Regions from separate parts of the Paenibacillus sp. FSL H8-0079 genome, predicted to be linked through region 2. Evidence: a T-box and tRNA genes for the amino acid it is inferred to sense, from the RefSeq annotation. Region 2 holds a T-box; the other regions hold tRNA genes.
What was found. A T-box is a leader RNA that pairs with one kind of tRNA and senses whether it is charged. The one in region 2 lies ahead of tyrS (tyrosine--tRNA ligase), so its partner is inferred to be a tRNA-Tyr.
Positions count from the first base shown of each region.

Region 1: it encodes a tRNA-Tyr, which carries the amino acid that the T-box ahead of tyrS (tyrosine--tRNA ligase) is inferred to sense. The anticodon was not compared.
Region 3: it encodes a tRNA-Tyr, which carries the amino acid that the T-box ahead of tyrS (tyrosine--tRNA ligase) is inferred to sense. The anticodon was not compared.

Region 1 covers NZ_CP150300.1:5,545,052-5,555,721, forward strand. The annotation lists gene MHI06_RS24795 (response regulator transcription factor) at 1-407, opposite strand, end outside; gene MHI06_RS24800 (sensor histidine kinase) at 349-1,464, opposite strand; gene liaF (cell wall-active antibiotics response protein LiaF) at 1,496-2,143, opposite strand; gene MHI06_RS24810 (PspA/IM30 family protein) at 2,295-3,002, opposite strand; gene MHI06_RS24815 (PspC domain-containing protein) at 3,004-3,513, opposite strand; gene MHI06_RS24820 (PspC domain-containing protein) at 3,531-3,764, opposite strand; gene MHI06_RS24825 (PspA/IM30 family protein) at 3,770-4,441, opposite strand; gene MHI06_RS24830 (hypothetical protein) at 4,477-4,785, opposite strand; gene MHI06_RS24835 (helix-turn-helix domain-containing protein) at 5,344-7,734, shown strand; tRNA gene MHI06_RS24840 (tRNA-Leu) at 8,189-8,267, opposite strand; tRNA gene MHI06_RS24845 (tRNA-Cys) at 8,274-8,347, opposite strand; tRNA gene MHI06_RS24850 (tRNA-Gly) at 8,354-8,428, opposite strand; tRNA gene MHI06_RS24855 (tRNA-Gln) at 8,433-8,507, opposite strand; tRNA gene MHI06_RS24860 (tRNA-His) at 8,530-8,602, opposite strand; tRNA gene MHI06_RS24865 (tRNA-Trp) at 8,633-8,706, opposite strand; tRNA gene MHI06_RS24870 (tRNA-Tyr) at 8,713-8,798, opposite strand; tRNA gene MHI06_RS24875 (tRNA-Thr) at 8,808-8,883, opposite strand; tRNA gene MHI06_RS24880 (tRNA-Phe) at 8,911-8,986, opposite strand; tRNA gene MHI06_RS24885 (tRNA-Asp) at 9,082-9,159, opposite strand; tRNA gene MHI06_RS24890 (tRNA-Met) at 9,187-9,260, opposite strand; tRNA gene MHI06_RS24895 (tRNA-Val) at 9,278-9,353, opposite strand; tRNA gene MHI06_RS24900 (tRNA-Glu) at 9,423-9,494, opposite strand; tRNA gene MHI06_RS24905 (tRNA-Ser) at 9,504-9,595, opposite strand; tRNA gene MHI06_RS24910 (tRNA-Asn) at 9,599-9,674, opposite strand; rRNA gene MHI06_RS24915 (23S ribosomal RNA) at 9,742-10,670, opposite strand, start outside.
Region 2 covers NZ_CP150300.1:3,916,535-3,927,204, reverse strand. The annotation lists gene MHI06_RS17435 (nucleobase:cation symporter-2 family protein) at 1-234, shown strand, start outside; gene MHI06_RS17430 (YdiU family protein) at 565-2,034, shown strand; T-box leader at 2,264-2,491, shown strand; gene tyrS (tyrosine--tRNA ligase) at 2,609-3,871, shown strand; gene MHI06_RS17420 (YxcD family protein) at 4,029-4,307, opposite strand; gene MHI06_RS17415 (hypothetical protein) at 4,313-4,816, opposite strand; gene MHI06_RS17410 (PadR family transcriptional regulator) at 4,914-5,480, opposite strand; gene MHI06_RS17405 (carbonic anhydrase) at 5,653-6,228, opposite strand; gene MHI06_RS17400 (carboxypeptidase M32) at 6,454-7,968, shown strand; gene MHI06_RS17395 (ABC transporter substrate-binding protein) at 8,127-9,131, shown strand; gene MHI06_RS17390 (ABC transporter ATP-binding protein) at 9,160-9,954, shown strand; gene MHI06_RS17385 (ABC transporter permease) at 9,993-10,670, shown strand, end outside.
Region 3 covers NZ_CP150300.1:296,808-307,477, forward strand. The annotation lists rRNA gene MHI06_RS01310 (23S ribosomal RNA) at 1-2,549, shown strand, start outside; rRNA gene rrf (5S ribosomal RNA) at 2,626-2,742, shown strand; tRNA gene MHI06_RS01320 (tRNA-Ile) at 2,782-2,855, shown strand; tRNA gene MHI06_RS01325 (tRNA-Ala) at 2,890-2,965, shown strand; tRNA gene MHI06_RS01330 (tRNA-Asn) at 2,967-3,042, shown strand; tRNA gene MHI06_RS01335 (tRNA-Glu) at 3,047-3,118, shown strand; tRNA gene MHI06_RS01340 (tRNA-Val) at 3,125-3,200, shown strand; tRNA gene MHI06_RS01345 (tRNA-Met) at 3,218-3,291, shown strand; tRNA gene MHI06_RS01350 (tRNA-Asp) at 3,317-3,394, shown strand; tRNA gene MHI06_RS01355 (tRNA-Phe) at 3,412-3,487, shown strand; tRNA gene MHI06_RS01360 (tRNA-Thr) at 3,507-3,582, shown strand; tRNA gene MHI06_RS01365 (tRNA-Tyr) at 3,592-3,677, shown strand; tRNA gene MHI06_RS01370 (tRNA-Lys) at 3,687-3,762, shown strand; tRNA gene MHI06_RS01375 (tRNA-Leu) at 3,769-3,849, shown strand; tRNA gene MHI06_RS01380 (tRNA-Gly) at 3,860-3,934, shown strand; tRNA gene MHI06_RS01385 (tRNA-Arg) at 3,942-4,018, shown strand; tRNA gene MHI06_RS01390 (tRNA-Leu) at 4,036-4,114, shown strand; tRNA gene MHI06_RS01395 (tRNA-Pro) at 4,122-4,195, shown strand; tRNA gene MHI06_RS01400 (tRNA-Gly) at 4,206-4,276, shown strand; gene iolD (3D-(3,5/4)-trihydroxycyclohexane-1,2-dione acylhydrolase (decyclizing)) at 4,669-6,534, shown strand; gene iolE (myo-inosose-2 dehydratase) at 6,599-7,501, shown strand; gene iolC (5-dehydro-2-deoxygluconokinase) at 7,699-8,709, shown strand; gene MHI06_RS01420 (CoA-acylating methylmalonate-semialdehyde dehydrogenase) at 8,808-10,283, shown strand; gene iolG (inositol 2-dehydrogenase) at 10,353-10,670, shown strand, end outside.

The sequences.
Region 1 (10,670 bases), 1.6 Mb from region 2:
AGAACGGATTGTCCGCGAGCTGCTGCGCGAATCGCATCTGCCACTTCATTGGCTCTTGATGTTTTTAACAGATAACTGAATGCGCCTGCTTCAATAACGGGGTACATTTTTTCATCATCCAGGTAACTGGTCAATACGATGACTTTGCACTCCGGATACATTTTGAGCACCTGACGGGTAGCCTCAATGCCATCCATGCCTTCCATAACCAGGTCCATCAGAACAACATCAGGCTTATATTCCTGCGCAAGCCGAATGCCTTCCTCTCCACTACCTGCCTCACCAACAACTTCAATTCCATCTTCGGTATCTAATACCGCAGCAAGACCAATACGTACCATCTCATGATCATCCACGAGCAATACTTTGATCGACGTTTCCGTCTCCGTTTCGACTTCCGGTTCCATTGACATGTTCTTCCTCGCTTTCATCGCTCATCAAAGGTATCGTAATCTCAATCCGCGTTCCCTTACCTGGCGCTGTTACAAATTGTATGGCTCCGCCAATCTCCGTAACACGTTCACGCATGTTAGCCAGACCGTAGGAAGCCTGTTTATTCTCATCCAGATCGAAGCCTTGACCATCATCACGAATCAATACCCGAATCGCATCTGTGCGGCGCTGGAGGCGTATCTCCATTTTCTCCGCTTTTGCATGCCGTAACGTATTGGACATAGCCTCCTGAACAATCCGGAACAGATGATTCTCAATGCCTTTGATTAGATCGATGTCTTCGTCCATTTCGAGCACAATGTCCATGGGTACTTTCGTTTTCAGTTCCATCACCAGATCACGCAGACCTTGTTCGAGATGTTTACCCTCCAGATAGACTGGTCGCAGATGTAACAGTAACGCACGCATCTCGGACTGGGCTACCGAAGCCATCTCCTCAATCAAAGCCACCTGCCGCTGAGCACGTTCAAAATCCTTCTCCATCTTCCGTCCAACGGCCGTTGCTGTCATCGATATTGCGAACAATTGCTGAGATACCGCATCATGCAGTTCCCGTGCCAGCCGCTGCCGCTCTTCCACAATAGCCGTAATTCTGGCTTGTTCGGCCAGCTGTGCATTATGGGTAGACAATCGCTGGAGCGAAGATACCTGATCTTCCCACTTTTTGCCGATGCGTCCGAGTTGCTCACTCAAACGGCCCACATCATCTACGCCCAGATCAGGTACAGTACGTGACAGGGAGCCTTTCTCCCACTGTAGGAGCGTTTCCCGCAGCAGTTCAAGCCTACGTTTGACCCGGTAACTCTGATAGAACCCAAAGACCGCACCGATCCCAATCAGGAGCAGCAATAGAGCCAGACCCGATTGAATCAGATGCCGCCAGCCAGCAAACGGAGCAAGATAACCATATGTATACAATACATACAAAATAACAGCGAGCACAATGAAAACCAGGAGGATCCCTTCACCCATACTTCGGGTTACCATGTCGGTATGTCGTTTTGTCTTCATCGGGGTCTCCTCCTTCTCTTCATCTATTTTACTACGGATTACTGATGCTTAGGTCGCCAACAATATAAGAAATGACAAATTTTGCTTTATGTTCACTGGACTCATATCCAGGAGTTCTCCATACTAATTTGTTCATCATGCCGCTATCTTGTTCTCCAAGAAGATTAATCCGGCCGAAAAGAACCGATGCTTCAATCTCCACACCATAATCTTCCGGTAGTGTCAGGCGAACATTCCCCATAACTCCTTGCAGCAACACAATCGTTTGTTTCTCCTCCGGAATCGAGAGAGACAGATCTGCATTAACCTCACCCATGGCATGCCACAGGCTCATACTGCGTAACGTCCAGGATGATTGATCCCAGTAGTACCGAGCCATGAAATTCTGTTTCTTCATAACGCCTTCGTCCAGATGAATCTTTTTGTTATTTGAATAAAAGTAAGCTAAAGAAGCCAGTACAATCAAGAATACAATCATCAAATTATCCAGTAATAACAGTGCCGCACCAATACCAAGATATCGATAACCTTTGCGGGTATCCCCTTTGCGGACTTGAAGCATTCCAACCGTTAACAGAATCAGTGCGGCAGCGGTCAGCAAGTTAATATTCTGATTCAATAACATCATTGCACCAATGATCATAATGACAACTGCAAGCCATTTACTCTTTTTATTCATCCCCGCCGCACCTCCTCTGTAAGTTAATCTTCTCTTTATTCAACGGAAAAGCCATACCAGGCAATAAAGTCCTGTATGGCTTAACTTTTGTTCTACCAACCGTACGTTATACACGATTTATAGAATATCATATTGTCCACCGAGCGAACAGTTATTCTTTTGAAGTTCCGTTCGCTTCATTCTTGGAACCATTGCCCATTTTGTTTTTGAGGGCTTGCAATTGCTGATCCACTTTGAATTGCTTTTCCACATCTACAGGATTCGTGTACGTGGATGATGTGTTGCGATAAGGTGCACGAGCTACGTCAGCTTCAGCTTCCAGTTGCATGATTTTCTCTTCCATGCGGTGGAATCCTAATGATGCGCCGCCACTTTCGATCGAATGCAAGCTGTTGATGGAAGACATTTGTTTTTTAGCTTTTGCCATTTGTGCACGGGATACAAGTTCATTACGTTTGTTACGCATTTTGTAGAACTCATCTTTCATATCATGCAACTGTTGCAACAGATCTTTTGCTTGTGCTTCGGACTGTGCATGCAATTCGCTGTACTCCGTAATTTTTTGATCAAAGTAAATTTTCTCTTCCAGCAATTTGCGTGCCACTTCTTCCTGACCGTTAGCCAGAGCAGCTTCTGCTTGGGATTCACGTTGTACCGAAGTACGCTCCGCTTCATCCAGACGTTGTTTCATGCGGCGCTCATTCGCCATTTGTTTGGCAACAGTTACCTCTGCCTCATGAATCTCTGCCTCCATATCACGCAAGTACTGGTTCAACATTACAATCGGGTCTTCTACCTTATCCAACATATCATTTACCGATGCTTTCGTCATATCCTTAATCCGTTTAAATACTCCCATTTTACTTTTCTCCCTTCTCGTAACGAGATAATTTTTGGCGAAGCTCTTCAACTTCTTTTTTCAGTGCTTTTTTCTCAATATCTTTCATCATGGAATCAAGTTCACTTTCTTGCGGTGTTCCTGCTCCGTAGGCATTGTTGTCATAAGAACGCGAACCAGATTGAGGTCTGCCGTTGAATCCAGGGCCGGGACCGAAGTTACCAGGACCTTGTTGGTTGTGATTATTTTGAAAAGGACCTCTTGGTGGCTGGTGATCATAGTTGTTGTATCCTCTGCCAGGACCAGGACCTGGGCCCGGACCGTAGCCATATGGATCATATGGCGGATACGGTTCTTTTGGTACCACCAGTGCTGCAATAAAGTATATTAACAACGACGTGCCGCCAGTTACGAAAATACTGATGACGAAGATGATACGCAGCAGGGTGGAATCCATTCCGATGGTTTCGGAAATTCCGCCGCACAAGCCGGTTAACATCCGGTCACGCGTTGAGCGGTATAATTTGCTCATGTGCTTTCTCCTTTCGTTTACTTGTATCCTCTTACGTTGGAATCATAAGCATATGGATCAACGTGATTGGATTCCTTGGGTACCACCAACGCAGCGATGAAGTAGATCAACAATGATGTACCTCCCGTAGCGAAAATACTGATGAAGAAAATGATACGTAGCAGCGTAGTACTCAATCCGAGATTTTCAGAAATGCCGCCGATCAAACCTGTTAGCCTTCGATTACGCGCCGAGCGGTATAATTTACTCATTGTGACTACTCCTTCCTGTCATTGTTTAATTTCTGTTTTAAGCGCTCCAGTTCCTTATCCAGCGCAGAGGATGACATGCTGCCAGTCGCTCCTGAACCATCTTGGCCCATCCGCCGGATATCGCGGAGACTTTGTGCTTCATATTCGAGATCAGAGACTTGATCATCCAGTCGGTTAAACATACGGGGTACATTCTGACCGTTGTGATTGCCTCTCTGGTTCATACGTTGTTGTAACTGAATCGTCTGCATACGAGCGTAGTAATATTGACGTTTGCTGTATACATTCTGATATTCAACCTTCAGCTGGTCGATCTGTTCATCCAGCTCCTGTAATGCCGCATAACTTTGTGCATACAATTCATTGTACTGTTCCATTTTTTCCTCGTGGAGGATTTTCTCCTGCAAGGCCAGCTTAGCAAGATGTTCTTCCCCTGCTTTCAGAGCCATGGATGCCTGTTCTTCCCGTTTGTTCACCATACCTGCTGCCTGATCGGCTTGTTGTTTCATTTGTCTGGTATGGCTTGCATATTGATGACGAAGTTTCTCGGCTTCACCGATGTCTTGGCGGGTCGAGACCAGGAACTGATCAATCAGTTTGACTGGATCCTGACTTTGCTCCAAATGTTCGTTCAGATTGGCTACGGTAATATCCCGCATTCGACGAAATACACTCATTATGTTCTGTCCCTCCTTTTCATAATCGTGAAAGCTTAGTACCGACCACGACGACTGCGGTTATTGCTTAGCATTGAGATACCAAAGATGATTAACCCGATCGCGATGATCGGTCCGATCAACCATGCCAGTTTACCCATCAGTGAGATGATACCGATGATGAGAACAATCCAGCCAAGCATCACATTCCCTCGTTTAACTCCGTAGTATCCCAGTGCAATCATCAGGACCGGAATCAGATAACCCATTAAGTGTCCAAGAAGTGGAGTTAACTTTCCGAAGAGGAGTAGTGCACCCAGCGCAATCAATACAATCGCCCAGCCATTTCCCTTATTCAATCTCATAATTGTTGTTCACCGCCCTTTCCATTCGTTCCTTTTAATGTGTTGAGTCATTTGTTCGTTTGTTTCTTGTTTTTTTGTTTCCGTGTTTCTTGTTTAACCTTATGTCCTTATTCTAGGGGATTCCGCGACTTTTCAAAACAGACCGTGGACGGTTTTTCATCCTAGACTCAGGTCGGGGATCTAGTTGGACCTTTGACTGTCCCTATATAAGACCAACGTTCCACCTAAGCTGAATAGCACTCCAAGATACCTTCTATTACCCGTATACAGGCTCTACTTCACCCGATATCACCAGGTAGAGAGAATGATGTCCATGTCTCTATTTACGTTCACACTGCAATTTCGTTTCTCATGATTCCGTATTGGATAGTCAGTCCAAGCCGTTTCTCTAACCTTTTCTGCAAAATCATCTATCAGCAATCCCTTATCTCCACTTCTATACCCTCTCATAAAATTACTTATTTATCCAAATAAACAAAATTTAGATTGTTCTATATGTAAGCGTTTACTAAAATAGAAAGTGTTACTATTTCTAATGTCAGGGGTGGAACTGAGACTGTGCGACCAATCAGCTATCTCCATAAAATGATCATCTTCGGAATCCTGTTAAGCACCCTGCCCATTTTGTTAACGGGAATTGCCGCATTTATCTATTCATCAAACCAAACTGAGCTGCATCGTACGCAGGCCAACAGACAGTTGCTGGAACAAATGCAATCCAACGTAGAGCACAAACTTGCTACAGTCAGTTATATGCTTGATCAGGCCGTTCGCTCTCCAGTAACCCTCCGTTCCCTGTCTGCTTCTTCTTCAATAGAAGGGAAAGGACCTTTACTTGCCGACAAGCTGCAGAACGAATTTCAGAATATGAGGTCATGGGAACCTTTGTTAGATATTACCCTGGTGAATCAATCTCAGAATTGGCTTATTGATCATGCCGGATTATATCGTAATACGGATTTTCCACTGGCTCTTCCCATGAAGGAATTGATATCGGATACGCTAACCTCTGGATGGCAGCTCTCCCCTTCATCGGTGTTCAGTAATGATGAGCGTTCTCCCGGTACAGGCTGTATTTATCATATTGCTCTTGCGAGGTCTATTCCGAATCTGAATACGTCATCCGATGCTGCCTTGATTGCCGGAATTCCTGCATGCTCTTTGCAAAATACACTAGGAGAAGCCTCCATAGGCAATGTTGCCTCTGGACTGATCATTTTAAATCGGGAACAACGTATCTTGGTGCATCCCGATCCCGTATATATTGGACAACCATTGTCTGCAATTGGATTACAAGATCGTGATACGAATGGCAACATCACCAAACTATCATCCATCACATTTTCAACAGGCTTTGAAGAACGAGAAGTCAAGATCGCCGGTACACATTATTCCCTGACGTATAGCCCTTCTACCTTAAAAGGATGGACATATGTTCTAATCTCACCCACCAACATTTTGACACAGGAATATATCGATATCGGATTACACACCTTGTATATCAGTATCTTCTTACTTTTACTTTCATTATTACTCGCCTGGCTCGGCTCCAAGCGAATGCATGTCCCGATTCGTAAACTTTTAACCCAACTTGGTGACAACCACCTGTCCAAAGAAGGAAACACGGTAGCTCAGCAATCACCACCATTTTCTGATGAGTTCGAACAGATCAGAGCAGGGGTCTCACAATTATCTGCCTCTCGCTCCCAATTAGAGAACACACTAAATATACATCTGTTGCAGATTCGTACTCATTTTATGATGAATCTGTTCCAGGGTAAGATCCCTGTTCATACTCTTCATGACGCCCTGAATGAATATGGCTACACGCATCAGGTTCGGGAATGGCAACAAATTGCTGTTATTACACTACAGGCCGATCTTGTTAATCATACAAAATATAGAGCTAGTGATCGTGACCTCTTATTATTTGCAATTCAAAATATATTGGAGGAAACGGTTGTGCATAACCAACAATTGCTTCCCATTGTGCTGGAACATACGGTAGTCACGGTGATTGGCACCGTGGAACAGGATCAGTTTATTTTTTCACAGCAGCTATATGTATTAACAGACCAGTTACAACAACAGATGGATAAGATTCTAACTCTTCAAGTCAGTATAGGATTCAGCCAGCCGCACAGCTCTCTATATCACATCTCTCAAGCTTACACAGAAGCCATGGAAGCACTGAGGCATCGGATGAAGCTGGGAACAGGCATTATTTTTCAATATGAGAACATAGATCATTACGCTCCTACTTGGTCCATGACCTACCCGGAATCATTGGAATACTCGTTGATCCAAGCTATTCAAAATGCGGACGAAGTCCAGGCCTCTGCTCTTCTGCAGCAGCTGCTTGAAGTAATCTTTGGTATGGAGTGTACACCAGAGGAATATCAGGTGGCCCTTACGAGGCTGCTGACGCATATTTTGCAAATGACTCAGGAATCCGGTATACGACTCGGACTGATCTCCCAAGGCCATGGATCAATGTTTCATGAACTTCATGGTTTGCAGTACGCGGCTGAAGTAGAGGATTGGTTTAACCATCAAATCATCTTGCCTATCATACAAGTTTTCAAAGCAAGACAGTATGCCCAGTATCAACATATATCTGAGAAAATGATTGCCATGATTCATCAAGATTATGATAAGGATCTGACGCTTGAAGAATGTGCTATGAAGCTTCACTACAATGCCAACTACTTAAGCAGTGTTTTTCGCAAAGAGACAGGCTGTGCATTTAGTGAATACCTGACCAAGTACCGTTTCAACATCGCTAAAAAATGGCTAGATGAAAGTGATTTAACCGTTAAAGATATCGCAGCACGACTTCGGTACAACAATCCGCAAAACTTCATCCGATCATTTCGTAAATGGGAAGGAATCACCCCCGGCCAGTACCGGGAACGTAAGCAGAAAGCAGAAGTGTCCGATCGGAAGTAGAATACGTGTTTCGTGGTTTCATGTCTCGTTTTTCCGTTGTCTCGATATTTGAACTCAGCATTGGTTTAGCCGGCGTACAGATCCTTGATCTGACTTTACAGCCCAAGTAACCGACGATTTGATTTAGTACGGTCGATTAATTATTGGCTACAAAAAAAGAGGGAGCAAATATTCTGCTCCCTTCACTTACAACCTCACTCCTATAATCTTAACTTCATATGTTTCATACGTACATCTTTTTGCGCAACGTTGTGATGCTTCCTGGCGCCATCTTAGACGTTAGACTACGTTGTCCGTCTCGATTCCTGATCCTTAGAACACGTACCAAGCTTATACGATTTATCGCTTATCCTTGGTACGAAATGTTTTCATATTTGGCTGTTATGCAAAATCATTTTTATAAAATAAAAATAAACCTACAAATTGCTTATGCAATCTGTAGGTTTATTCAATATACCGGCGAGAGGACTCGAACCTCCACGGTTTCCCACTCGATTTTGAGTCGAGCGCGTCTGCCATTCCGCCACGCCGGCATATACTGGAGGCGCCACCCAGATTCGAACTGGGGATAAAGCTTTTGCAGAGCTGTGCCTTACCACTTGGCTATGGCGCCATATTTTGGAGCGGACGACGGGAATCGAACCCGCGACCCTCGCCTTGGCAAGGCGATGCTCTACCGCTGAGCCACGTCCGCATAATGGCTGGGGATATAGGATTTGAACCTATGCATGACGGAGTCAAAGTCCGTTGCCTTACCGCTTGGCTAATCCCCAATAAAAAATGAAAAAACAAAGGGGCGATCGAGGGGAATTGAACCCCCGAATGCCGGATCCACAAACCGGTGCGTTAACCACTTCGCCACGACCGCCACAAAAGGTTATGTTTCTAAAAAGTTAATTGGCAGGGGCAGCAGGAATTGAACCCACACCAACGGTTTTGGAGACCGTTGTTCTACCTTTAAACTATGCCCCTAAAAACTGGTGGAGGATGATGGATTCGAACCACCGAACCCGTACGGGAGCAGATTTACAGTCTGATGCGTTTGGCCACTTCGCTAATCCTCCAGGATTACATGGTGCCGGCGAGAGGACTTGAACCCCCAACCTACTGATTACAAGTCAGTTGCTCTACCAGTTGAGCTACACCGGCATATTAAATTGTAAATTGTTTTAAAAATGGTGGCTCGGGACGGAATCGAACCGCCGACACGAGGATTTTCAGTCCTCTGCTCTACCGACTGAGCTACCGAGCCATAATAAAGTCTAATCTCATTTCCTTACACTTTATATAGGGCATCAGTGCCATACAGCAGATGTAGTGAACAGTTTGCCTCATGTAAAGATTAAATGGCGGAACCGACGGGATTCGAACCCGCGATCTCCTGCGTGACAGGCAGGCATGTTAGGCCAACTACACCACGGTTCCAGATCACTTTCTCAAAGGAAAGTATAATTGCGGGGGCAGGATTTGAACCTGCGGCCTTCGGGTTATGAGCCCGACGAGCTACCGGGCTGCTCCACCCCGCGTCGTTATAAAGTTTATATGGTGGAGGCTGAGGGGATCGAACCCCCGACCCTCTGCTTGTAAGGCAGATGCTCTCCCAGCTGAGCTAAGCCTCCGTTTTCAACACATTTATGATCATACCATAATCTTGTTGTAAAAATCAACTTCTTTTTTTGAAGTTATTATGACCCGTAGGGGATTCGAACCCCTGTTACCTCCGTGAAAGGGAGGTGTCTTAACCCCTTGACCAACGGGCCTTAATATTATGGCGGAGAGAGAGGGATTCGAACCCTCGAGACGCTTGTGACGCCTACACGATTTCCAATCGTGCTCCTTCGGCCAGCTCGGACACCTCTCCATATGGCTCCCCGAACAGGGCTCGAACCTGTGACAACTCGATTAACAGTCGAGTGCTCTACCAACTGAGCTATCAGGGAATATGCTTCAGAGATCGTTCTCTGAAAACTAGATTCGAAACGAAACATGCGAATTACAACTTGCTAATTGGATAAGCCCTCGACCGATTAGTACTGGTCAGCTCCATGCATTGCTGCACTTCCACCCCCAGCCTATCTACCTCGTCGTCTTCAAGGGGTCTTACATACTGGGAAATCTCATCTTGAGGGGGGCTTCACGCTTAGATGCTTTCAGCGTTTATCCCGTCCGTACATAGCTACCCAGCGGTGCTCCTGGCGGAACAACTGGTACACCAGCGGTACGTCCATCCCGGTCCTCTCGTACTAAGGACAGCTCCTCTCAAATTTCCTACGCCCACGACAGATAGGGACCGAACTGTCTCACGACGTTCTGAACCCAGCTCGCGTACCGCTTTAATGGGCGAACAGCCCAACCCTTGGGACCTACTTCAGCCCCAGGATGCGATGAGCCGACATCGAGGTGCCAAACCTCCCCGTCGATGTGGACTCTTGGGGGAGATAAGCCTGTTATCCCCAGGGTAGCTTTTATCCGTTGAGCGATGGCCCTTCCATGCGGTACCACCGGATCACTAAGCCCGACTTTCGTCCCTGCTCGACTTGTAGGTCTCGCAGTCAAGCTCCCTTATGCCTTTGCACTCTTCGAATGATTTCCAACCATTCTGAGGGAACCTTTGGGCGCCTCCGTTACTCTTTAGGAGGCGACCGCCCCAGTCAAACTGCCCACCTGACACTGTCCCCGTACCGGATTACGGTACCAGGTTAGAACCTAGATACGATCAGGGTGGTATCCCAACGTTGCCTCCACACAAGCTGGCGCTCATGCTTCAAAGGCTCCCACCTATCCTGTACAGATCGTACCCAAATTCAATATCAAGCTGCAGTAAAGCTCCATGGGGTCTTTCCGTCTTGTCGCGGGTAACCTGCATCTTCACAGGTATTAAAATTTCACCGGATCTCTCGTTGAGACAGCGCCCAAGTCGTTACGCCATTCGTGCG
Region 2 (10,670 bases):
TTTGCCAAACAATCCAATCTGTTGATCGTGGCTTGCTCCGTTTCACTTGGTCTTGGTGTTACCGCTGTACCGGATCTGTTTGCTCAACTTCCCCAAAGCATTCGTATTATTGTGAGCGATGGCATTATCACAGGAAGTCTGTCAGCTATTTTGCTCAATGTCTTCTTCAACCTCGGCTTCAAAAAAGAAAGCTTGCCTCTTCAGCCTGTACAGGCACAAGAAGCACATACGTAATTCTTTTTCTACGATAACCAAACTGATTTAATGAATGGAACAGACCCAAGACGGGATGGATTGAGGGAAATAAGGTAATAACTCCCCTCATGACAGAACCTCTTGGGTTTTTATTTGCTTGGAAGCTGTGACTCTAAATGATGATTTTCATACGAAAGTTATTGCGAAGGAATGCAAAAGGAATGTAAATATGCTAAAGTTTCATCAAGAACATTTTATGTGTTCCTTTATATTGAATATCCATGCGACTACATAAATGAGCATTGGTTCACAAGGCTACAATAACAACAAGGGATGTTCCCTTGGTCAAAAAAAGGAGTTGTGATCCTCATGCAACAAGCTAAGCTGGAAACCCGTTTGAATTTTGACAATAGTTATGCACGTCTGCCGCAAATATTCTACACAAGCCAGGGAGCGGAGCCAGTTGAATCACCGGATCTGCTTATCTTCAATGCTACGCTTGCAACAGAACTTGGCTTGAACGCCGAAGCGCTGAACACGCAAGAAGGTGCCGCCGTATTTGCAGGAAATGTAACCCCGCAAGGAGCTGAGCCTCTCGCTCAGGCCTATGCAGGTCATCAATTTGGTAATTTCAACATGCTAGGTGACGGACGGGCATTGCTTCTTGGTGAACATATTACCCCACAGGGGGAGCGCGTAGATATTCAGCTCAAAGGTTCGGGAAGAACTCCATACTCTCGCGCAGGGGATGGACGTGCCGCAGTTGGACCAATGTTGCGTGAATATATCATAAGTGAAGCGATGTATGCACTCGGCATTCCAACCACACGGAGTCTGGCAGTTGTGTCCACAGGAGAGCATATCGTCCGTGAATCAGAACGACCGGGTGCCATACTGACACGAGTAGCTGCCAGTCATATTCGAGTAGCGACGTTTCAGTATGCAGCGCGTTGGGGATCGAAAGAGGAACTGAGAACTCTCGCAGACTACACATTGGAGCGACATTTCCCCCAGGTTGAAGGAGATGAAGATCGTTATCTTCGATTGCTTCAGGAAGTGATCAAGCTTCAGGCGGCACTTATTGCGCAGTGGCAGCGAGTTGGCTTCATTCATGGCGTGATGAATACGGACAATATGGCGATCAGTGGAGAAACGATTGATTACGGACCATGCGCTTTTATGGATGCTTATAATCCGAGTACGGTGTTTAGTTCAATTGATAAGCAAGGTCGTTATGCATATGGCAATCAACCGTATATTGGCGGATGGAACTTGGCACGTTTTGCCGAGACACTTATACCGCTGCTGCATGAAGACGAGGAGCAGGCCGTGCAAATCGCACAGGATGCCATCGCGCAATTCTCAGAGTTGTATCATCATCACTGGTTATCAGGCATGCGAGCCAAATTGGGACTGTTCAATGAAGAAGCGGAAGATGAAACTCTAATTAAAGAACTTATTGAACTGATGGAGAAACATTCCGCAGATTTTACGAACACGTTCGTGGCGCTGACGCTAGGTACCTTGGAAGGAACCAACCTGAATGGAGTACCTGAGTTTAACGAGTGGTATTCACGTTGGCAGTCCAGATTAGAGCGACAGTCCGAAACAAAAAATGTTGTTATACAACAAATGAAGAGTAACAATCCAGCAGTTATTCCTCGGAATGATCGGGTAGAAGAAGCACTGGAACGAGCTGAGAATCATGGAGACTATAGTGTGATGCAACAACTTCTTGCAGTTCTGCAACAGCCTTATGCGTATACACCAGAACAGGCTGACTACGCTACCTTGCCGGTTTCATGTGATCCGTCTTATCGCACATTCTGCGGAACCTAAAATGAAATTTGTCTTGAGAGAGCTGCCTTTGGCAGCTTTTTCATTACGACAATCCGTATTGACATGAGCATCAGATTGCGGAGAAAGCCTATGGTTGCTATCACGGAAATTGAACATGATGACGATATAAGCTGGTTTCAACTATGCATCCGTAGTTCTGTTCAAAGATTGCATACTTGGCCTTGCAATGACTCAAACGTTCGGCTATACTTGCTATAAATTGAATACATGAATCACGTTGATAGAGCGCAGTAGCGGCTTTGTCCCTGTTACAGAAAGTCAGGGGTTGATGGAACCTGATACATACAAGGGCTGCGAATTACACTCTGGAGTACTTGGGTAATGCCAAGCGGAAGGGCAAACGATATATTGCCGAAAGTGGTATGGATAGCGTGTTAAGGTGGCGTGTTATCCATGCAATTTGGGTGGTACCACGGTTATGATAATCGTCCCTGTGTCTAATGAAGACAAGGAGGCGATTTTTTTGTGTCCAAAAAAGCCGTTCCAGCGTGTAATTTCGTAATTTGACGTGGATCATGACTGAATCTTGAGGATAGAAAAGGGGTTTTTACGAATGAATATTATTGATGAACTAGAGTGGCGTGACGCCATTAACCAGCAGACCGATGCAGAGGGATTACGTGAACTGACTGAAACCAAATCAGTCTCCTTGTACTGCGGCGTTGACCCTACGGGGGATAGCATGCACATCGGACATTTAATTCCCTTCATGATGCTGAAACGTTTTCAACTGGCAGGACATCGTCCAGTCATTCTGATTGGTGGAGCTACAGGTACAATTGGTGATCCAAGTGGACGTCAGGCAGAGCGTTCTTTGCAAACGATGGAGCAGGTGCAGGATAATGTGGATGCACTGACAGCACAAATGAAGAAGTTGTTCGTAACAGATGGCGATAATCAAGTTCGCATGGTGAATAACTACGATTGGACGCACAAAATCAATGTAATTGAATTCTTGCGTGACTACGGCAAAAACTTTAACCTCAACACAATGCTGGCTAAGGATGTAGTTGCGAGTAGACTGGAAGGCGGAATCTCGTTCACCGAGTTTTCCTACCAGATCCTTCAATCCCTCGACTACCTGCACCTGTTCCAGAACGAAGATGTACAACTGCAAATCGGCGGTTCCGATCAATGGGGTAACATCACAAGCGGTCTCGATCTAATTCGCAAAAAAGAAGGATCTGAAGCGAAGGCGTACGGTCTGACCATCCCGCTTATGCTCAAATCCGACGGAACCAAATTCGGTAAAACAGCTGGCGGCGCAATTTGGCTTGATCCGAACAAAACGACACCATTTGAGTTCTACCAGTTCTGGGCGAATACAGATGACCGTGATGTCATTAAATACTTGAAATACTTTACTTTCCTGAGCAAAGAAGAAATTGAAGCTTTGGCTGAAAAGGTAGAGACAGAGCCGCACAAACGTGAAGCACAGAAAGCACTCGCGGAAGAAATGACGAAATTCGTTCACGGCGAAGACATGCTGGAACAGGCTAAGCGGATTACAGCAGCGCTGTTTAGTGGAGATATCCGTTCCCTGACAGCAGACGAAATTGAGCAGGGCTTTAAGGAAATGCCAACATTTGAAACGGACGGCGAAGCGAAAAATATCGTGGACTGGCTCGTGGATCTGGGGCTGGAGCCATCCAAGCGTCAGGCACGTGAAGATGTCACTAAAGGTGCAATCTCCATGAATGGTGAGAAAATTACGGAGCTTGAATTCACGGTGTCGGCAGAGCATGCCATTGGCGGTAAATTCATCATTATCCGTAAAGGTAAAAAGAACTACAGCCTGGTTAAACTCCAATCATAGTGTCTGAGTATTAGAAGTATTAGAAGTATTAGAACGTAAAGAGATGTATCAGACTACATCACAACACTTATACAGAAACAAAAAGACCGTCTTCCATCTCTGTCAAGCGACAGAGTGGAGACGGTCTTTTGTATAACAGGTCATTGCTTGACCTATATTATTGATTAACGATCGCTGTGATCTCTTCATCCAGATCAAGTCGTACGTTCTCACGGTATGCCCGGATGTTGTATTCACTGTGCAGGTAGCGAAGAATCGCTTCAATCATATTGGATTCCACCAGATATTGACTGCGGCCTTGAATCCAAACTTCAGCGGAATAACCTGTATCTTCTTCCCAGCTCAGTTCTACGTTCACATCGGTTGGACGTACACCCTTACGTTCTGCCATATGAATACAGATTGCATTCACAATTTCATCCATGCTCAGAACCATAGAGATTAGTACCGTCCGTTTCTGTTGCGATCATCATCACGATCATTGCGACGGTCATAACGGCCATTCGCTGCAGGTTTACGACGATTGGAGATGGCTCTGAAGAGTGCCATAGCCAACATAACGATCAACATAATTGCTGCAACGTTCACGAGCAATCCAAGGATGTTACCCAGGGCGCCCATGCCACCGAACAATCCGCCGAACATCATACCAGCAAGACCACCAAGCATCATGCCTTTCATGAATCCGCCGCCACCACCGAAGAATCCACCACCACGAGTTGCAGCTGCACCAGTACCGGAGTTATTGCCGGAATTGGATTGGTTCACGTTACTGTTGGAGTCGGATTTCTTAGGTGTATTGTTATAACTTTTCGTACCGGATTTGAATCCGCCACCACGTCTTGCATCCGCTGAATCCGGATTCGTTACTCCCACTGTTGCGAACAATAATGTAAAGGCCATAAATACCATCATTAGATGTTTAACTCCAAATTTTTTCTTCATTGTAAAGATCGTAACCCCCCGATTAAATTGTTTGAATCGCCCAAAATGGGCCTTACTCATGTAATACGGTCGACTTGCAGGAACGTTTCAAATTTTATTAAATTTCTGAAACGCTTGGACTTGGGTCTTGAATTGCAGCTTGGCCATCAAGCAATTGGGTAACCCAGTTACACCATTCCAGGCCTGTTTGCGCATGCATTAACCCTTTTTGTACCAGGATGTAGCTTCCAAAATCTCGGTTGCCTACACGAAGATTATCCAGAGGTATACGTGATTTCAGTTCCTCGAAATAACGTATGCGTTCCATAAACCAGCTTTTACGCTCATTTAGAATGCGTCTCATGCTTCCGTCTTCCGCAATGCCAACACACAAGATACGCAAATTAAATTCATCGCGCGTAACCGGTGCGGTAACAGGAGTAATCATCCATTCCAAGAGCTTTTCAATGCCTTTTTCCGTAACTGCGTACATTTTCTTGTCCGGTTTGTCAGACTGTTGTACCCAGCGGGAGGCCAATAACTCATCGTTTTCCATCTTGGACAGGAGTGGGTAGATCTGACTGTGTTTCGCCTGCCAATGCGGCTGAATCTTCAGCATCAGATCATAGCCCGATGACTCCTCGCGGGTAAGCAGCCCGAGCAATCCGTAGGAAAGTATGTTCATGCACATGTCTCCTTAATATTAGGGCTGGGTCAGAGAAAATAATCAATTTTGCTTTCTTTGACCGCTTTCATAAAAGTGTACACTGAAACTGTATGGTTTGACAACCTGACAGAGCAACTGCCTCAATTTAGACAAAAAAAGTGCGAACCATAAGGTCCGCACGCCAAACCATTTAGAGAGATGCCTGTTGTCCATACCCCTCAGCGACAAGATCAAGCTCACCTGTAGCAGAATCGATAACCATGCCGTGGACGGGTACATTGGGAGGAAGTAGAGGATGCTTCTTGATCACTTCCACAGTATGTTTTACCCCTTCTTCGACGCTGTCAAACCCGCGCAACCATTTTTGCAAACGGATGCCAGAGTTCTCAAGAGTTGTCATGACTTCTTCAGATACGCCACGTTCAACCATATGTCCAATCATCGTCTCTGCGTGAAGGGAAGCCATACCGCATTCCGTATGTCCGACAACCAGAACTTCATCTGCACCCAGTTCATAGATGGCGACAAGCACACTACGCATTACACTGCCGAAAGGCTGAGAGATAATCGCGCCTGCGTTTTTGATGATTTTCACATCACCGTTCTTCAGATTCATGGCCTTGGGCAGCATTTCCACCAGACGTGTATCCATACAAGTGATGATAACCATCTTTTTGGTTGGAAACTTGCCAGCCGTATACTTTTCGTATTCTTTAGTCTCGACAAATGTTTTGTTGTAAGCCAAAATCTCTTGAATGTTGTTCATGTCCATTGCCTCCTGTTATCCAATACGACGAGCACGGCCACTTGCATTTGATGCAGCTTGTCCTACGCGCCTTTGCGTTATTAGTATATCACGGTCAGCAAATCACATTACTCACCCTTTGTAGTAGAATAATGCAATTTGCCTCTGTTAAAAGTTGATTATACTCAATGGGAAAAGTATCATCAATAGGGTATGACATTTTTTTTGAAGAGGTGAACGATAACAATGGATAAACAAACACAGGAACATTTGGAATCCTTCCGTAATTTGGCTCGTAAAATTAAGAGCTATCATGAAGCCATCGGTTTGCTTCACTGGGATCTGCGCACAGGTGCGCCGAAAAAAGGCGTTCCGACTCGCTCGGAGACGCTGGGTATGCTGTCCACCGAAGCATTCAAGCTGCAAACCTCGGCTGACATGAAGACCTACCTGGATGCATTAACCACTCCAGCGGTATTGGAACAACTCGAAGATATAGATCGTCGTCTGGTTGAAGACTGTAAGAAAGAATATGATCGCAGTCAGTCTGTACCACCTGAGAAAGTACAATCATATACCGTGCTCACGGCGAAGTCCGAAACCGCATGGGAAGATGCCAAGCATAACAGTGATTTTGCAGGGTTCTCACCTTATCTGACAGATATCGTTAAGCTCAAACAGGAGTTTATTGATTATTGGGGTGTGAAGGATACACGGTATGATACGTTGCTTGATATGTATGAGCCTGATCTAACCGTTGAGAAAGTGGATGCTGTGTTCGCTCGCCTCAAAGCACGTTTGGTGCCTCTGCAAGAGAAGATCAATGCTTCAGAAAACAAGCCAAATACAGAGTTCTTGAATCAGTTGTTTGACACCGAGCAGCAGGAAAAGTTCAGTCTGTTCATCCTGGAACAGATGGGATATGACTTTGAAGCCGGACGATTGGACGAGAGTGTTCATCCTTTTGCAACGGGCCTTAACCCGGGTGATGTGCGAATCACGACACATTATCTGCAAGATGATGTAGCAAGCGCAGTCTTCAGTTCACTGCATGAGGGCGGACATGCCCTGTATGAACAAAATATTGATGAGAGTCTGGCGGGTACCCTTCTTGCCGAAGGAACGTCCATGGGTATTCATGAGTCCCAGTCCCGTCTTTGGGAAAATATGATTGGTCGCAGCCTGCCATTCTGGACACGCTATTACAAAGATTTGCAGCAGCATTTCCCGCAACTGAGCGAGGTTGAACTGGAAGATTTCTATCGTGCAATCAACCGGGTGGAGAGTTCACTCATTCGGATTGAAGCCGATGAACTGACCTATAACCTGCACATTATTATCCGGTATGAAATTGAGAAAATGCTGTTTAACGATGGTCTAGAAGTGAAGGACCTGCCGGAAACCTGGAATGCAAAATACAAAGAATACCTCGGTATTATGCCAACGAATGATGGAGAAGGCGTTCTTCAGGATGTTCACTGGTCTGGTGGAGACTTTGGTTACTTTGCATCGTATTCTCTGGGTAATATGTATGCAGCTCAAATTCTACATACATTGCGCAAGGAAATGCCGGAGTTTGATACCCATATTACAGAAGGTAATCTGATTCCAATCAAGGAATGGCTTACAGACAAGATCTATCGATATGGCAAAAGTCGTACACCTTCCGAATTGATTGTTGCCGTAACGGGTGAAGAATTGAACCCGGATTATCTGGCCGATTATTTGGAAGCCAAATATGCCGAGATTTACAAGCTGTAACATACAATAAATAGCATATTTAAACAATGTTTAGAAGAATGGAGAGTCGGGCATGAATGCCCGGCTCTTTTTTGTATTCAAGTTCTTAACCTTTTGTTGGGCATCAGCATATCCATAATAGAGAGAAACTGCTGAAACCAGTGAAGGAGGGAAACAACATGAAATACACGCCATGGTTCGTCCGGGGCATCGTTATTCTGCTAATTATCATTGTGGCACTCACCAGCTGTAATAAGGAAGAGAATGAAGCCAAGATTACGATTGGCGAAGTGACTCGTTCGGTATTTTACGCACCGGAGTATGTGGCGGTGGCTCAAGGTTTTTTTGAGGAGCAGGGACTTGAGGTGGAGATTCAGACGACTGCTGGTGGTGACAAAACGATGGCGGCATTGCTCGCAGGTTCGGTGGATATCGCACTGGTAGGTGCAGAGACGTCCATATACGTCTATCAGCAGGGAGCAGAAGATCCAGTCATTAACTTTGCCCAACTCACCCAGACGGATGGTACTTTTCTGTTCGCACGTAACCCGGAAGGCAGCTTCGATTGGGAGCAATTGAGGGATTCCACATTTCTCGGCCAGCGCAAAGGCGGCATGCCGCAAATGGCAGGGGAGTTCGCACTGAACAAACATGGCATTGATCCGCAAAGTGATCTGGAGTTGATTCAAAATGTGGACTTTGCCAATATTGCGTCTGCTTTCGCCTCAGGCACGGGAGATTATGTTCAACTGTTTGAACCCCAGGCATCCATCTTTGAACAAGAAGGTCGGGGCAAGGTTGTTGCATCGTTTGGCGCAGAAGGTGGTCATCTGCCTTACACGGTCTTCATGACGAAACAGAGCTATCTTAACGACAACAAGGATATCGTGCAGAAATTTACGAACGGTCTGCATAAAGCGCAAGCATGGGTAGATTCCCATACGGCTGAAGAGATTGCAGAAGTCATTACTCCTTTCTTCAAAGACATCGATCCAGCCATTCTGGTCAGCAGTGTGAACCGTTATAAGGAACAGGGCACCTATGCAACAGACCCGATCATTGATGAGGAAGAGTGGAACAATCTGCTTGATGTCATGAGTGCTGCCGGAGAATTGAAAGAACGTGTGGATTTGAATGTCATTGTGGACAATGCCTATGCGGAAGAAGCCACGATATCGAAGTAATGGGTATTCAGGAAAGGAAGTGAGCAGAATGCCTGAATCCGAAAGTGTGATCCGACTGGAAGGGATCTCTCAAGTCTACGTCAGCGAACGGGAAGCTTCATTGGTGATTGAAGACTTGAGTCTTGAGATCCAAAAAGGGGAGTTCGTCAGCCTGGTTGGACCGAGCGGATGCGGTAAAACGACATTGTTGTCGATCATCGCCGGGCTGCTCACACCTACTCAAGGAGAGGTTAAGATTAAGGGGAAGCTCGTTGGCGGCCCTTCAGCGCAGATTGGTTATATGCTGCAACAGGACTATCTGTTTCCATGGCGGACCATTCTGGATAATGCTTTGATCGGACTAGAATTGACAGGCAGACTGGATGAACGGAGCCGTGAGCGTGTACGGGAATTGCTGATAAGCATGGGCTTGGCCGGAACAGAGAATCAGTACCCTTCAGAGCTTTCAGGGGGCATGAGACAGCGGGTCGCCCTGGTGCGCACGCTGGCAACCGATCCGGGAATTTTATTGTTGGATGAACCGTTCTCCGCACTCGATTATCAAACCAAGCTGCAACTGGAGGATCTGGTTTCGGATACGTTAAAAGAGTTTGGCAAAACCTCTGTACTCGTCACTCATGATTTGTCTGAAGCCATTGCGGTCAGCGACCGCGTCATTGTACTGGATCGCAATCCGGGCCGTATCCGTCGTGAATTTATCATTCCCGATGGAATTCGCAAATCTCAGCCGTTTCATGCTAGGGAGCAAGAAGGATTCAATGAGCTGTTTCAGGCGTTATGGAGTGAACTGGACCAGTCCGGGGGAGGTGAGAAAGAAGCGTGAATCAAACGAATCCGAGGCAGGAAAAGCGTGACGAGTGGATGGGACAGCTGCATCGGAATCATATTCAGCAGGTGGCCAGATGGCGACATCAAGTGCTTGCTGTACAGTTATCCATGCTAGTATCTATGTTTTTGCTGTGGGAACTGGCGGGCAGACTACGTTGGATTGATGTGCTTCTGTTCAGTTATCCGAGCAAGATTTTTGCTCAGATCGGTAAGGACATCGCCAGTGGCGAGTTGTGGGCACATGTTGGGGTAACCGTAGGGGAAACGGTAGTTGGTTTTTTGCTGGGTACACTGGTGGGAACCTTACTTGCGGTCTTAATTTGGTGGTCTCCTTTTTTGTCCAAAGTGCTGGACCCCTATATGGTTGTATTCAACAGTATGCCTAAGGTAGCGCTTGGTCCGATCTTTATTGTTATGTTCGGCGCGGGTTTTACAGCCATTGTCATGACCACGTTGTCCATCACGGTCATCATCACGACACTGGTGGTGTATAACAGCTTCAATGAAGTCGATCCCAATTATGTTAAAGTCATTCGTACGTTTGGTGGGGACCGTTCCGAGATTTTTACGAAAGTTGTATTGCCTGCTTCTTTTCCGGCGATTGTATCGACCTTGAAAGTCAACGTAGGCATGGCCTGGGTGGGTGTCATCGTGGGTGAGTTTCTGGTCGCGAAACAAGGGCTCGGTTATCTGATTATTTACGGATTCCAG
Region 3 (10,670 bases), 3.1 Mb from region 2:
CCCTGTAGTTGAAAGTCTGTTCCCTCCGAGACGGATCCCGAGTAGTGCGGGGCACGTGAAACCCCGTATGAATCCGGCAGGACCATCTGCCAAGGCTAAATACTTCCTAGCGACCGATAGTGAAGCAGTACCGTGAGGGAAAGGTGAAAAGCACCCCGGAAGGGGAGTGAAATAGAACCTGAAACCGTGTGCTTACAAAAAGTCAGAGCCCGTTTTAGGGGTGATGGCGTGCCTTTTGTAGAATGAACCGGCGAGTTACGTTCCCGTGCAAGGTTAAGGTGAAGAGCCGGAGCCGCAGCGAAAGCGAGTCTGAATAGGGCGATTTAGTACGTGGACGTAGACCCGAAACCGGGTGATCTACCCCTGTCCAGGGTGAAGGTGCGGTAACACGCACTGGAGGCCCGAACCCACGCATGTTGAAAAATGCGGGGATGAGGTGGGGGTAGCGGAGAAATTCCAATCGAACTCGGAGATAGCTGGTTCTCCCCGAAATAGCTTTAGGGCTAGCCTCGGAAAACAGAGTCGTGGAGGTAGAGCACTGATTGGGTGCGGGGCCCGCAAGGGTTACCAAGCTCAGTCAAACTCCGAATGCCATAGACTTACTTCCGGGAGTCAGACAGTGAGTGCTAAGATCCATTGTCAAAAGGGAAACAGCCCAGACCATCAGCTAAGGTCCCCAAGTGTGTGTTAAGTGGAAAAGGATGTGGAGTTGCACAGACAACCAGGATGTTGGCTTAGAAGCAGCCACCATTGAAAGAGTGCGTAATAGCTCACTGGTCGAGTGACTCTGCGCCGAAAATGTAACGGGGCTAAACACACCACCGAAGCTATGGCTTGATGCTTTGCATCAGGGGTAGGGGAGCGTTGTATAAGGGTTGAAGGTGTACCGTAAGGAGCGCTGGACATTATACAAGTGAGAATGCCGGTATGAGTAACGAAAAGATCAGTGAGAATCTGATCCGCCGAAAGCCTAAGGGTTCCTGAGGAAGGCTCGTCCGCTCAGGGTAAGTCGGGACCTAAGGCGAGGCCGAAAGGCGTAGTCGAAGGACAACAGGTCGAAATTCCTGTACCACCGTAAGCCGTTATGAGCAATGGGGGGACGCAGTAGGGTAGTGACGCGGACTGATGGATGTCCGTCTAAGCAGTGAGGCTGATGTGTAGGCAAATCCGCACATCATTAAGGCTGAGCTGTGATGGGGAGCGAAAATTGTAGTAGCGAAGGTCATGATCTCACACTGCCAAGAAAAGCCTCTAGCCAGGTGATGGTGCCCGTACCGCAAACCGACACAGGTAGGCGAGAAGAGTATTCTAAGGCGCGCGGAAGAACTCTCGTTAAGGAACTCGGCAAAATGACCCCGTAACTTCGGGAGAAGGGGTGCCCCGGTAGTGTGAATAGCACGAGGGGGCCGCAGTGAAAAGGCCCAAGCGACTGTTTAGCAAAAACACAGGTCTGTGCGAAGCCGTAAGGCGAAGTATACGGGCTGACGCCTGCCCGGTGCTGGAAGGTTAAGGGGAGTGGTTAGGAGCAATCCGAAGCTGTGAACCGAAGCCCCAGTAAACGGCGGCCGTAACTATAACGGTCCTAAGGTAGCGAAATTCCTTGTCAGGTAAATTCTGACCCGCACGAATGGCGTAACGACTTGGGCGCTGTCTCAACGAGAGATCCGGTGAAATTTTAATACCTGTGAAGATGCAGGTTACCCGCGACAAGACGGAAAGACCCCATGGAGCTTTACTGCAGCTTGATATTGAATTTGGGTACGATCTGTACAGGATAGGTGGGAGCCTTTGAAGTGTGAGCGCCAGCTTGCATGGAGGCAATGTTGGGATACCACCCTGATCGTATCTAGGTTCTAACCTAGTACCGTAATCCGGTGCGGGGACAGTGTCAGGTGGGCAGTTTGACTGGGGCGGTCGCCTCCTAAAGAGTAACGGAGGCGCCCAAAGGTTCCCTCAGAATGGTTGGAAATCATTCGAAGAGTGCAAAGGCATAAGGGAGCTTGACTGCGAGACCTACAAGTCGAGCAGGGACGAAAGTCGGGCTTAGTGATCCGGTGGTACCGCATGGAAGGGCCATCGCTCAACGGATAAAAGCTACCCTGGGGATAACAGGCTTATCTCCCCCAAGAGTCCACATCGACGGGGAGGTTTGGCACCTCGATGTCGGCTCATCGCATCCTGGGGCTGAAGTAGGTCCCAAGGGTTGGGCTGTTCGCCCATTAAAGCGGTACGCGAGCTGGGTTCAGAACGTCGTGAGACAGTTCGGTCCCTATCTGTCGTGGGCGTAGGAAATTTGAGAGGAGCTGTCCTTAGTACGAGAGGACCGGGATGGACGTACCGCTGGTGTACCAGTTGTTCCGCCAGGAGCACCGCTGGGTAGCTATGTACGGACGGGATAAACGCTGAAAGCATCTAAGCGTGAAGCCCCCCTCAAGATGAGATTTCCCAGTATGTAAGACCCCTTGAAGACGACGAGGTAGATAGGCTGGGGGTGGAAGTGCAGCAATGCATGGAGCTGACCAGTACTAATCGGTCGAGGGCTTATCCAATAGCAAGTTGTAATTCGCGTGTTTCGTTTCGAATCTAGTTTTCAGAGAACAACAACTCTGAAATGTAAGCTACGCGTTTGGTGGCGATAGCGGAGGGGTTCCACACGTACCCATCCCGAACACGACCGTTAAGCCCTCTAGCGCCGATGGTACTTGGACCGCAGGGTCCTGGGAGAGTAGGACGTCGCCAAGCGAAACCCCTTTGGGGGTATTTTTTTTCGAGAATTGATAAGGGCCCTTAGCTCAGTTGGTTAGAGCGCACCTCTGATAAGGGTGAGGCCGGTGGTTCGAGTCCACCAGGGCCCATAGTAAGACCACAACAAGAAATACACCAGTGTATGGGGCCATAGCTCAGCTGGGAGAGCGCCTGCCTTGCAAGCAGGAGGTCAGCGGTTCGATCCCGCTTGGCTCCACCATTCCCTGATAGCTCAGTTGGTAGAGCACTCGACTGTTAATCGAGTTGTCACAGGTTCGAGCCCTGTTCGGGGAGCCAGTAAGGCCCGTTGGTCAAGGGGTTAAGACACCTCCCTTTCACGGAGGTAACAGGGGTTCGAATCCCCTACGGGTCATAATATGGAGGCTTAGCTCAGCTGGGAGAGCATCTGCCTTACAAGCAGAGGGTCGGGGGTTCGATCCCCTCAGCCTCCACCATATAAACTTTATAACGACGCGGGGTGGAGCAGCCCGGTAGCTCGTCGGGCTCATAACCCGAAGGCCGCAGGTTCAAATCCTGCCCCCGCAATTAACTTTCCTTGAGAAAGTGATCTGGAACCGTGGTGTAGTTGGCCTAACATGCCTGCCTGTCACGCAGGAGATCGCGGGTTCGAATCCCGTCGGTTCCGCCATTTTTTTAATGTAGTAAGGCTCGGTAGCTCAGTCGGTAGAGCAGAGGACTGAAAATCCTCGTGTCGGCGGTTCGATTCCGTCCCGAGCCACCATATATAACACCTGTAATACGCCGGTGTAGCTCAACTGGTAGAGCAACTGACTTGTAATCAGTAGGTTGGGGGTTCAAGTCCTCTCGCCGGCACCATGTAATCCTGGAGGATTAGCGAAGCGGCCAAACGCATCAGACTGTAAATCTGCTCCCGTACGGGTTCGGTGGTTCGAATCCATCATCCTCCACCAGTTTTCTATGAGTCATTAGCTCAGTTGGTAGAGCACCTGACTTTTAATCAGGGTGTCGAAGGTTCGAGCCCTTCATGACTCACCATTATATGCGCGTGTGGCGGAATTGGCAGACGCACTAGACTTAGGATCTAGCGTCTTTGACGTGGGGGTTCAAGTCCCTCCACGCGCATCCCTTATTTGCGGAAGTGGCTCAGCGGTAGAGCATCGCCTTGCCAAGGCGAGGGTCGCGGGTTCGATTCCCGTCTTCCGCTCCAATATTTTGCGCCCTTAGCTCAGCTGGATAGAGCGTTTGACTACGAATCAAAAGGCCGGGAGTTCGAATCTCTCAGGGCGCGCCATTATAACTTCATATTTTGCCGGCGTGGCGGAATGGCAGACGCGCTCGACTCAAAATCGAGTGGGAAACCGTGGAGGTTCGAGTCCTCTCGCCGGTATAGATAACGGGATGTAGCTCAGCTTGGTAGAGCACCTGGTTTGGGACCAGGGGGTCGCATGTTCAAATCGTGTCATCCCGATTGTTGTTATGCGGGTGTAGTTCAATGGTAGAACTTTAGCCTTCCAAGCTAATAGCGTGGGTTCGATTCCCATCACCCGCTTATATATTGAAAAAGAAAGAGATGGTACTAACCGTCTCTTTCTTTTTTTGCGTTCACAGGTATAATGGCAATTTAGTGCGTGGTGCTCTCAAAGAGTATATGGATCATTATCCTGTATCAGGATGTATCCCATGCTTTCATAAATTTCCTCACCTTAAATTTGTCCTTGATAATGGTGGGCGCTGTTCAAATGAAACAGGTCTAACGCATCGTATAACGCCTGGATATACTCTTCTTTATCATATTTTATAAAAACGCTTACAAAAATAGCTTGCGTAAATCATCAGCCTGTAATACCATATCAATTAAGCGCTTAACCTTTAGGGGTAAGGCGCTTAAACTTAACTTAGATTAAGCGCTTAACCCGTAGAGGAAAGGAAGGCGATCTATTCATGACAACAATTCGATTGACGATGGCTCAAGCACTGCTTCGATACCTGGATCAGCAATATATCTCGGTTGACGGGGTGGAAACCAAGTTTGTGAAGGGCATCATCGGTATTTTTGGACATGGCAACGTAACAGGCATTGGAGAAGCGCTGGAGCGTAGTCCCGGAAGCCTGACGTATATGCAAGGGAAGAACGAACAAGGTATGGTGCATACGGCAGCAGCCTATGCGAAGCAGAAGAACCGCAGACAGATCTATGCATGTACAACATCCATTGGACCTGGTGCTTTGAATATGATTACGGCGGCAGCTACCGCAACGGTGAACCGGATTCCGGTTTTATTGCTTCCTGGAGATAACTTTGCTACACGGGAACCGGACCCGGTACTTCAGCAGTTGGAAGTGAGCAGTGATTATACAATCTCAGCCACTGACCCATTCAAAGCAGTTAGTAAATACTGGGATCGTATCGTTCGTCCCGAACAGTTGATGATTGCTGTTACACAGGCCATGCGTGTACTAACCGATCCAGCAGAGACAGGAGCGGTAACGCTCGCACTACCACAGGACGTGCAGGCAGAAGCGTACGATTACCCGGAATCGTTCTTTGCCCGCAAAGTACATTATCTGGACCGTCGGCCCCCTGTACAAGCAGCCATTGAACGGGCAACGCAGCAGATTGCCCTTGGCAGAAAGCCGCTGCTCGTTGCAGGCGGCGGTGTATTGTACTCTGAGGCATCCGCCGAGCTCGTGGAATTCGCCGAGGCATTTGGCATTCCGATCGCCGAGACGCAGGCGGGTAAGAGTGCAGTCTCTTGGGACCACCCATTGAATGTGGGGGCCATCGGGGTTACCGGCTCTCTGGCAGCCAACAGGCTGGCGAGAGAAGCGGATGTGGTGATCGGCGTCGGTACCCGTTTCTCGGATTTCACGACGGCGTCCCGCTCTGCTTTTCAGCATCCAGAAGCATCATTCATTAACATCAACCTGAACGGCATGGATGCCGCCAAGCTAGGAGGGGAAGCCATTCTGGCCGATGCACGTGAAGGGTTGCAGGCTTTGCAAAAGGAATTGCAGCAAAGACAATACCGCAGTGCATATGGCGCATCCGAAGTCGCTGATCTCCGCACTGAATGGAATGCAGAAGTGGATCGGCTGTATGCAGCACAACATGAATCTGGACTGGCGCAGACCACAGCAGTCGGCGTTGTTAACCGGACGATTGATCCATCCTCCGTCATTGTGTGTGCGGCAGGTAGTCTGCCAGGCGATCTACATCGTTTGTGGCGTGCGGCTGAACCAAAGACGTATCACATGGAGTATGGATTCTCCTGTATGGGGTACGAGGTAAGTGGAGCGTTCGGAGCAGCACTTGCCGAGCCGGATCGTGAAGTGTACGCGATGGTAGGGGATGGCAGTTATCTGATGCTGCATTCGGAGTTTGTGACCAGCATGCAGGAACAGAAGAAGATGACTATTTTATTATTCAACAACAATGGATTCCAGTGTATTCATAATCTGCAGCGGGAACATGGTAGTGATGGGTTCGGCAATGAGTTCCGTTATCGGGAGTCAGAGAGCGGACGATTGACCGGGGATTACATGCCAATGGACTTCGCAGCTCACGCCCGAAGCATGGGAGCCAAATCCTATAGAGCAGAAACGGCAGAACAGTTGGAACAAGCAATCCGAGATGCGAAGAACGAAACGGTGAGTACGCTGATTGAGATTCCGGTTGTGCCTGGAACCAACGCAGGTGGATACGAGTCGTGGTGGAATGTAGGTGTACCAGAAGTATCTGCCGAGGAAAAGGTAGTGCATGCTCATCATACGATGCAAGCCAACCGTGCCAAAGCAAGACCTTTTTAATCCGGTTTTGAGCACTGCATTCCGAGTGAACCACAATGTTGAACGACAAAGGAGACGTGGAGCAATGAGCAAGCTGCCATTCCAGCTTGGGATTCATCCGATCAATTGGGTCGGTGAGGATGTGAAGGAGCATGGTGATGCGACAACGTGTGCACAGATTCTGGATGACATTCAGCGTCTTGGGCTGACAGGCACAGAGATGGGACGCAAATATCCAACCGATCCTGCTATATTGCGTGAGGAATTGAGTAAAAGAAATATCAATCTGGTCTCCCAGTGGAAATCGGTACTGTTCTCCGATCCGGCGTATCGTCAGTCGGAGTTGGACGGTTATCGCAGACATGCGGAATTCCTGCAATCCATGGGCAGTAAGGTGATTAGTACGGCGGAGGTAGGTGGGTCACTTCATTTTGATCCAAGACGGACACCGAATGAAAAAGAAGTGCTCAGACTCAACGAATCTGAATGGCATATCCTCGCTGAAGGGTTGAACGAAGCAGGAGCTATTGCTCGCGAACATGGGTTGAAGCTTACGTACCATCATCATGGAGGTACAGTGGTAGAGCAACCGGATGAGATTGATCGACTGATGGAGCTGACAGACCCTTCTCTCGTGTACCTGCTCTATGATACTGGTCATGCCTATTATGGCGGAGCCGATCCACTTGAACTGCTACGCAAACATTATGATAGGATCGCCTATATCCATCTGAAAGATATCCGCCCGCATGTGCTGGATGAAGCACGCGCGGAGCAGTCTGACTTTGTCGGTTGTATTCGTAGAGGAGTGTTCACCGTACCAGGAGATGGATGCATTGATTTTGCACCAATTCTGCAAGAACTGATCACACGAGGGTACGATGGCTGGGCGATGCTTGAAGGAGAGCAGGACCCTGCAATTCATAACCCGTATGAGTATGCGAAACGTTCTTTGAACTATATGGAGTCCTTATATCATCACAGCTGATTTGTTCAGCATTGCTGCAGTCAGAGGCCATACTCATGAAGTGAAAAAGGAAGAAGGCCAGCAAGAGTATAACGTTACGATTGGAAATTAAACTGACCTATTCTAGCCGTTTACTAATCCTCACGAGGAATGAATATACAGTCTAGATATCCATATACAACATGTAAAATCCCACCACAGAAAGGGGCTCACATGCAATGACTTACGTATCCTTTCCCGTATCCAGGAAGAAGGATTTCACCGCGATTGGCCGACTGTGTATTGACTTGAATGCCAATGAGATCAATCGCCCGATGGAAGAGACGATGACGTTCACGAAATATGTAGGTGGCTCTCCCGCCAATATTACGATTGGCATGTCCAGACTGGGTATGGAGACGGCTTTTATCGGTAAGATCGCCAACGACCAAATGGGCAGATTCATCCATAGCTACTTGGAGAAGAACGGCATCGACACATCGAATGTGGTAACGGACGACACCGGAGCGGTGACTGGGCTTGCTTTTACCGAAATCAAGAGCCCAACCGATTGCAGTATCCTGATGTACCGGGACAATGTAGCTGATCTGTTATTACAGGCACAAGAGGTACAGGAGCAGTTAATTGCTGACTCCAAAGTGCTGCTAATCTCAGGCACAGCCCTTGCACAGAGCCCATCCCGTGAAGCCGTATTACAGGCACTAACGTATGCGAAAAAGCATGGCACGGTTATTGTGTTTGATCTGGACTATCGCCCATACACATGGACATCGGATGAAGAGACAGCGGTTTATTACAACCTCGCAGCCGAGAAATGCGATATCATCCTGGGCACACGTGAAGAGTTCGACATGATGGAAACATTCGACCACAATCCGGATCATAGCGATCAGGTGACTGCACAGAAATGGTTTGATTTCTCAGCGAACATCGTTGTAATCAAACACGGCAAGGAAGGGTCCATTGCTTATACGCGTGAAGGGCTTTCCCACCGTGCGGACAGCTATCCGGCAAAAGTAGTCAAAACGTTCGGCGCAGGCGACTCTTACGCGGCTGGGTTCCTGTATGGATTGATGCAGGGCTGGACAATTGAGCGCAGTATGGCGTATGGCAGTGGCGCAGCAAGTATCGTTATTTCAAGCCACAGCTGTTCGGATGCAATGCCAACGGTCGAACAGGTAAATGACTACATTGAACGTTGCAATCGGGGCGAGATTACCGTGTCCTGAAGCACGTTGCAATACTTTGAATAACGCACTCATGCAGATCTATAACAATGAAACAGTTGAATATAAGGGATCACACATAAGCGAAGGGAGACAGGGCTATGGGAAAAGGGATTTCTGAAGCGTCTGCAACAGCGACAATGGTACAAAACTGGATCGGAGGTGCCTGGGTAACCCCGGTGGCAACTCGTACGGAGCCGGTTGTGAATCCGGCTACAGAAGAAGTTATTGCACACGTGCCACTGTCTGAACAAGCAGACGTGGATCTGGCCGTACAGACGGCACGGGAAGCGTTCAAGTCCTGGAGCAGCACACCGGTTCCACGCCGTGCCCGTATTCTGTTCCGCTACCAGCAGTTGCTGGTTGAACATTGGGAAGAGCTCGCTCGCCTGGTGACACTGGAAAACGGTAAAAGTTATGCCGAAGCGTACGGCGAGGTATTGCGTGGCATTGAATGCGTCGAGTTCGCGGCTGGTGCCCCGAATCTGATGATGGGCAAACAACTGCCTGACATCGCTACAGGACTGGAGTCGGGCATGTACCGCTACCCAATCGGTGTTATTGGGGGAATTACCCCTTTCAACTTCCCGATGATGGTGCCGTGCTGGATGTTCCCGCTGGCTATTGCGTGCGGTAACACCTTTGTCCTGAAGCCGTCCGAGCGTACACCGCTGCTGGCAGGCCGCCTGGCAGAGCTGTTTAAGGAAGCAGGGCTTCCGGACGGCGTGCTCAACATCGTACACGGTGCACATGATGTCGTGAACGGGTTGCTGGAACATAAGGATGTTCAAGCGATCTCCTTTGTCGGATCACAACCTGTGGCTGAATACGTCTACACTACTGCATCCAAGCATGGCAAACGGGTACAGGCACTCGCAGGTGCCAAAAACCACTCCATCGTTATGCCGGACGCCGATCTGGATCTAACCGTGAAAGAGATTACCAGTGCAGCTTTTGGCTCAGCAGGGGAACGTTGCATGGCATGTGCGGTGGTTGTAGCTGTGGGTGATGTGGCTGACGAACTGGTACAAAAGCTGGTGGAAGCAGCAGACCGCATTACCATTGGTAACGGGATGGATGAGGGCGTGTTCCTCGGTCCAGTAATCCGTGGACCACATAAAGAGCGCACACTCAGTTACATTGAAGCTGGAGAGCAGGAAGGCGCGGCCTTGATCCGGGATGGACGTAAGGATCAGGCGACAAGTGAATCTGGTTATTTTGTGGGACCAACGGTATTCGACCAAGTTGAGAGCAATATGAAAATCTGGCAGGATGAGATCTTTGCTCCAGTACTCTCGGTGGCAAGAGTATCTACGCTAGAGGAAGCTGTGGAGCTTGCGAACCGTTCCGACTTTGCCAACGGGGCGTGTCTGTTCACTCGCAGCGGGGCGAGTATGCGTCAATTCCGTGAAACGATTGATGCGGGCATGTTGGGTATTAACCTTGGTGTACCTGCGCCAATGGCATTCTTCCCGTTTTCCGGGTGGAAGAAATCCTTCTACGGTGATCTGCATGCCAATGGCACGGATGGTGTTGAATTCTACACTCGCAAGAAGATGGTAACGGCGCGCTGGTAACAACCAGAGCATCACTCGGGCTAAGGGGAACGCTCAGCCCATATGGACGCACATAGGGAGGATAACGGAATGGGCAAGGACAAAGTGAGAATTGGTATCATCGGTGCTGGACGGATTGGTAAAATTCATGCAGACAATCTCCTGCGCAACCCGCATGCCGAGATTGTGGGAATCAGTGATTTGTTCGCGGGTCCTGAATTGGAGGCTTGGGCCTCCAGACGTGGTATTCCTGTTGTAACGACGGACAGCAACCAGTTGATCTCGATGCCTAATGTAGACGCGGTGCTGATCTGTTCTTCCACAGATACACATGTGCCGCTGATCGAACAGGCCGCCAAGGCAGGTAAACATATCTTCTGCGAGAAGCCGGTGAGCATGGATCTGGCA